One region of the Herminiimonas glaciei genome, then DNA from elsewhere that is predicted to be linked to it. Evidence: predicted binding sites of a transcription regulator. Region 1 holds the regulator's gene; the other holds the start of a gene.

Region 1 (3,414 bases):
CATGGGTGACGGCCTGGCCGGCTGCATATTGACCAAACTCGATGAAGCTGCAACCATTGGCAGTGCACTAGATGTAGTCATTAGACAGAAATTGAACTTATACTACGTCGCGAACGGACAACGCGTGCCGGAAGACCTGCACGTTGCCAACCAGCAGTACCTGGTTGACCGTGCATTTAAACTCAAGCGCGAAACAGCGCCGTTCCAATTGGGTGATGCGGAGATACCGGCCGTGATGGCAAATACGGTACGTGGAATGAACGATAAGAGTTTGCGTGAGGTGATTCTTGGCTAGTTTCGAATGTGATCAGGCAGAAGGTTTGCGGCGTATGCTCGCAGGACCGAAGCCGCGCATTTTTACCTTTTTATCGGCGACGTCAGTCACGGATAAAAGCGCGATGCTGGTCAATCTGAGCGCCTCACTGGCCTTAAGCGGTAGCGATGTCGTATTGCTCGACGCCTGCGCCTCCAACGATGGCATCAGCCAGCGCATGGGTGTGGACTTGCAGGCCACGCTGCTGGACGTCGCCCGTCAGGAACGTGCATTGAACCAGGTTGTGCATGCAATGCCGCAGGGCTTTGGCCTTGCTTCGCTGACGCGTGGTTCGCTGCATGCGGCTGATGGTGACCGGCATCAGCAACGTCGCCTGTCGAATGCCTTTGGCGTGCTGGCAGCGCAATCCGATGTGTTGATGGTCGACGCTGAACTGGATGCGGATGACAACTTCGCGATCCCGGCGATGGCCAATGGTGAAATCATTGTGCAGGTTGCACCGGGTGCAGCCTCGATCAAGAAAGCCTACGCACTGATTAAAAGATTAAACGCGCAATTGGGTCGCCGTCCTTTCGGCATCCTGGTGACAGGTGCCGACGAACAGGAAGCAGCAGTGGTTTATCAAAACATGGCGCAAGCCGCCAGTCGTTATCTGGCCTTGCAATTACATTCCGTCGGCTTCGTGCCGCGGGACGATCATCTGACACGTGCTGCACGGCTGGGCCGGGCAGTGATCGACGCTTTCCCGCTGGCGGGTGCTTCGGTTGCCTTCCGCGGCCTGGCTGAACGTTTTGCCTTGCCCGCCCACGGCGCCAAGTTTGGAGCCTGATTCACATATGTATACAGCGGCCGGAAAATCGGACAAAAATCATCTGGTAGGTGAGCATGCGCCGCTCGTCAAGAAGCTGGCGCACCAGATGAAAGCCAAGCTGCCGCCTAGCGTAGAAGTCGATGATTTGATTCAAGCCGGCATGATAGGTTTGCTGGATGCAGTGAGCCGCTACGAAGAAACGCATGGTGCGCAGTTTGAAACCTATGCAGTGCAACGCATACGTGGTGCGATGCTGGACGAATTGCGCAGCAGCGACTGGATGCCGCGCAGCATGCGTCAAAACATGCGCAAGATCGAGGTGGCAATGAACACCTTGCAGCAGCGCCTTGGACGTCCGCCGAATGAAAGCGAAGTGGCGAAACAGCTCAAGCTGTCGCTGGCCGACTATCAGGATTTGCTGAGTGATGGTGGTGGCCACCAACTGGTTTACTACGAAGATTTCCACGATAGCGAAGACAACGAACACTTTCTCGACCGCTATTGCACGGACGAGTCACCGGATCCGCTGCAGAACCTGATGAATACCGGCTTCCGCGCAGCCGTGATTGAAGCGATCCAGGCGTTGCCGGAGCGTGAAAAAATCCTCATGGGTTTGTACTATGAGCAGGAAATGAACTTGAAGGAAATTGGCGCCGTCATGGGAGTCACCGAATCACGCGTATCGCAATTGCATAGCCAGGCTATCGCCAGGATGCGTGCGAACTTAAGGGAGAAAGCGTGGACTGGGGTAGCTTAGTTGGTATAGCACTGGCGCTGGGCGGGATACTCCTCGGGCAATTGCTCGAAGGCGGAGCATTGGGTTCGCTGGTACAACCTGCTGCTTTCATCATCGTCGTCGTCGGTACCATAGGCGCGGTCCTGCTGCAAAGCGGCTGGCGCAACTTCGTGCAGGGCCTCAAAATGTCGGGCCAGGTCTTCATGCCGAAGGAAGATGATTATCCGGCCCTGATCAAGGACATTACCGCCTGGAGTGTTATTGCGCGGCGCGAAGGCTTGCTGAGCCTGGAACGGGTCATCAAGGATGTACGCGATCCATTCATCGCACACGGTTTGCGCCTGATCGTCGACGGTGTTGATCCGACCAAATTGCGTGACGTGCTGGACCTGGAAATAGGTGCATACGAAACGCGTCAACGCCTGGCCATCAAAATATGGGAAGCGGCGGGTGGCTATGCACCGACCATCGGTATCCTGGGTGCGGTATTGGGTTTGATCCACGTGATGGAAAACCTGTCCGACCCTAGTCGCCTCGGTAGCGGTATTGCAGTGGCATTTGTCGCAACAATTTACGGTGTCGGTTTTGCCAACCTGGTATTCCTGCCTATCTCCAGCAAACTCAAAGCGCTGGTCAGTCGTGACATCTTCAAACGTGAAATGCTGGCAGATGCATTTGCCGGTATTGCAGCTGGTGACAATCCGCGCTTGATCGAAGAGCGGATGAACGTCTACACGATGTAAGTTAGCTGGCCCACAGCGTCGGCAGAATGATCCACCATGGCACGTAGAAAAAAATACGAAGAAGAGCATGAAAACCATGAACGTTGGCTGGTGTCTTACGCCGACTTCATCACGCTCCTTTTCGCCTTCTTCGTCGTCATGTACGCGATTTCATCCGTCAACGAAGGCAAGTACCGCATCCTTTCCAGTTCGCTCGGCATCGCTTTCGGCGGTGTAGCGGCGAAGACTGAAGCCATCAAGGACCCGGTCAGCCAAAACGCCCCCATCCTGCCTTTGCCGATGCCTACACCGGCACAACGCGCAAATGAAGCCGTCGTCAAACGCGAGAAAGCCCGCATGACCAGCATCGCGCGCGACATCCTCAAGGCGATGGCGCCTTTGGTCAGCCAGGGCAAGGTACGCGTCACCCAGACCAATCGCGGCGTCAGTGTCGAAATCAATGCGAGTGTCTTGTTTGCTCCGGGTGAAGCCAAACTGAATGCACAATCGGAAGCCGCCTTGCGCGCAGTGGCACAGGTCTTGAAGGATGTCGACAATGACATCCAGGTCGAAGGCCATACCGATAACACACCTATCAATAACTCCATGTTCCCATCCAACTGGGAGCTCTCTGCAGTACGTGCCAGCAGCGTGGTGCGCCTGTTCCTGGCAAGCGGTGTAGCCGAAAAACGCCTGGTCGCCATGGGCCACGGTGCCAACCTGCCTGTCGATAGCAATGACACGACAGAAGGGCGTCTGCGCAATCGCCGCGTGCAACTGATGATCTTGTCCGGGGTGCCGGATGTGGTTACTGAGGTGCCGGTTACTGCCGAAGATTAAGGCGATCTTTTCTGATCGTTGTTCCTGTATT
Region 2 (3,414 bases), 610 kb from region 1:
GACCCCAATCTTGCCACTAATTTGTAGATGCGCAGAGTTTTATTTCATTACATCAAGCAGCACCATGAAAATTTTACAAAGCACATTACAAAACGGTTAAATGTTATCGCAGGCCGTCGGATTCCTGACGCAAAACGGCGCACCATGATTTTCATCAGGTGCGCGGTAGCCTGTCGCAGCGATTACTGTTAACAGATGAAATATCAGGCGGGTAGCGGTGCGCTGTGTTCATCCAGTTTGAAGCTGCGTACGGTGAGTGCCAATTGTTCCGCCTGGTTTTGCAGGGATGCGGCGGCAGCGGCAGCTTGCTCGACCAGTGCGGCGTTTTGCTGTGTGACTTCGTCCATCTGGCCTATCGCCTGGTTGACTTGTTCGATGCCGGCACTTTGCTCCTGGCTGGCGGCGGTAATTTCCGCCATGATGTCGGTCACCCGTTTCACACTGTCAACTATCTCACCCATAGTGGTACCGGCTTCTGCCACCAGTTTCCCGCCGGTATCAACGCGGGCGGTCGAATCACCTATCAATGCCTTGATTTCCTTGGCGGCTGATGCCGAGCGTTGTGCCAGGTTGCGTACCTCTGCTGCAACGACCGCAAAACCACGACCTTGCTCACCGGCGCGCGCCGCTTCAACCGCCGCGTTCAGGGCCAGGATATTAGTCTGGAAAGCAATGCCGTCAATCACGCTGATGATGTCGACTATCCGCTTGGAGGATTCATTGATGGATTCCATCGTGACCACCACCTGCGATACGACGGCGCCGCCTTTGACGGCGATGTCCGACGCGCTGGCGGCCAGTTGATTGGCTTGCCTGGCGTTGTCGGCATTTTGCTTGACGGTGGACGTGATTTCTTCCATCGATGATGCGGTTTCTTCGAGGGCACTGGCCTGTTCTTCGGTACGCGAGGACAGATCCAGGTTGCCGGCGGCAATCTGATTCGAGCCGGTCGCGATCGCATCCGTGCCGTGCCGGACCTTGGTCACGATGCGCATCAGGTTTTCATTCATGTCCTTCAATGCATGCAGCAACTGGCCGGTTTCATCTTTGGAGTTGACATCGATCTTGGCAGTGAGGTCACCCGACGCCACCGTGCGGGCGATGTCGATGGCATTGCTTAATGGTCGCGTTACGCTGGTGATGATCCAGTAGGTGAGGCCGGTACCGACGATGGTGAGTATGGTCAGGGCCAAAAGGATGGTTTTGGTGGCCAGCTCATTTTGCGCTTGCGCGGCCACACGATTGTGTTCACGGATCTGCGCCGATTGCTCGCTGACATAGCTGACGATCTGATCGATTTTTTGTGTAGGTTCGCGGTCCATGCCTTTGACCATGGCATCGATCTCTGCTGCGCCGCCGCTTGCGATGTGATTGTTTTGTCCGAGGGCCGCCAGATAATTTTTCTCCAGTTGCAGCAGCGATGCCTGCGCCTCATTCAATAACGGGGTGGCCAGTTGCAGTTTGCTGAAGATCGCATGCAGTTCATTCAAGCCATCATTGGTTTCCTTGCCTTGCTTGATGAAGGCAGCCTTGTACTTGGCGAAGTCTGCGCTATCGTGACCGCGCAGCAGGATATTTTTCCATTCCTGGATCTGGATTTTGAAATCGACTTGTGCCTTGCGCGCCGTGTCTACCGTGCGTTCCACATTGGATGCTTGCTCAAGCGTTAACATCATGAGCGCATTGGATTGCTTGATGGTGCTCCATCCTGTCAAACCCAGGGCGACCGAGCCTAAAATTAAAAATGTGCTGAGCAGAATCAGGCGGCTGGAAATCTTGACATTTTGTATGCGCATTTTGACTACCTCTTAAACCCGGCAGGACGCCGTAAGCCTTTAACGGCGAGGCCTATGCAAACTCAAGCGCTTTTTGATGCATCGCAACTAAAAAAACGGATCATGCATAAAGAATTGCGAATCGCCGCCGATAACGAGGTAGAAGCGCCATTTCCGGTGCATAGATTCGAGGTATGTATGGACGTAAGCAATATTGCCAACCTGGCCAGTAACCTGGCGGCACAGCGCACCAGCAATGAAGTGTCGCTGACGGTGTTCAAGAAGGCGATGGATATCCAAAGTACGACGGCACTGTCTTTGCTTGATGCCGTGCCTAAAGTCAGCCTGCCTGCGAATGTAGGACAAAACATCAATACCAAAGCCTGATTGCCGACTTCCCGATTGCCGCAAGCTATGCGACCATAGCCGCAACGGACTTTTCGGGAGATGGCATGACGAAGGCAACGGCGGATGCGGTATTGCAGTTCTGGTTCGGCAGCGAACAGGACGATACGAAAACTGCTGAACAGCAAAACAAGCTGTGGTGGTCCAAAGACGACGCGGTGGATCAGGCGATCAGCAGTCGTTTTAAAAACAGTACCCTGGCTGCCGCTAATGGTGAATTGGATGAATGGGCCGAGCAACCGCGCGACTTGCTGGCCCTGATCCTGCTGACGGATCAGTTCCCGCGCAATATGTATCGCGGCTTGCCGACTTCGTTTGCGTTTGATGCGCTGGCTTTGCAATGGAGCCTGATTGCGCTGGATCATGGCTTCGAACGTCATTTACGCCCGATAGAACGGGTCTTCCTTTATCTTCCGCTGGAACATTCCGAAGTGCTCGAGCACCAGCATCGCTCGGTCGCCTTGTTTGAACAGTTGCTGCAGGATGTGCCGGCTGCGCACAAACAAACCTTTAGCGGTTTTGTGCAATTCGCGATCCGGCACCGCGATATCGTTGCGCGCTTCGGGCGCTTCCCGCACCGGAATGCGATTTTCGGACGCGATTCTACGGCAGAGGAACTGGCGTTTTTGCAAACGGCAGGTTCTTCTTTCTGATGGTCTTCAATTGAATGGATGACAGCGGGCAGAACGTCCGCTGTTTCACCTGACGGTATTACTGTGCCTTGCTATTTGCTGACCGGCCAGGCGCGCATAGCAGCTGCCGCAATCGCAAGCAGCTTGTCACGATCACCGGTATCGCGTGCCTGGGTCGACATGCCCTGGATCACTGTCGCATAAAAGCTGGCCAATGTGCCGGGATCAGTACCCGCCGGCAATTCCCCTTCATTCACACCTTGTTCTATCCGCGTCTTGATCATGGTCTCGACATTGTCGCGGCGTTCGGTCATCGCGGTTTGCACATGTTCGGCCGAAGCCGAGCAATTGGTGGTCGCGGTGACCACCAGGCAACCTGGCGGATGGCTGGGGCAGGTGTTGTCCACTGCGCTGCTCTGCAATAAACGCTCGATCGCATCACGTGCCGTCGGCGCTTCGTCAAACAGGCATTGGAGGGCGTCGCAACTCTTGGTGGAGTAGCGCTCAACGGCTTCCAGAAATAATTGTTCCTTGTCGCCGAAAGCGGCGTACAGGCTGGGCGGTGTGATGCCCATGGCGGAGGTCAACTCACTCAGCGAAGC

What was found. Region 1 encodes FliA, which starts transcription of late flagellar genes. Its sites were predicted from a motif close to CTAAAGTTTNNNNNNNNNNNGCCGNTA; they were not measured.
Region 2: the regulator FliA is predicted to act here: its motif matches at 1,903-1,929, upstream of ACFQPC_RS06010 (YjfB family protein).

What each region holds. Positions count from the first base shown of each region.
Region 1 covers NZ_JBHTBU010000001.1:759,141-762,554, forward strand. The annotation lists gene flhF (flagellar biosynthesis protein FlhF) at 1-295, shown strand, start outside; gene ACFQPC_RS03355 (MinD/ParA family ATP-binding protein) at 288-1,103, shown strand; gene ACFQPC_RS03360 (RNA polymerase sigma factor FliA) at 1,111-1,842, shown strand; gene ACFQPC_RS03365 (flagellar motor protein) at 1,824-2,564, shown strand; gene motD (flagellar motor protein MotD) at 2,601-3,383, shown strand.
Region 2 covers NZ_JBHTBU010000001.1:1,364,608-1,368,021, reverse strand. The annotation lists gene ACFQPC_RS06015 (methyl-accepting chemotaxis protein) at 204-1,796, opposite strand; gene ACFQPC_RS06010 (YjfB family protein) at 1,974-2,162, shown strand; gene ACFQPC_RS06005 (DUF924 family protein) at 2,228-2,833, shown strand; gene ACFQPC_RS06000 (TetR/AcrR family transcriptional regulator) at 2,905-3,414, opposite strand, start outside.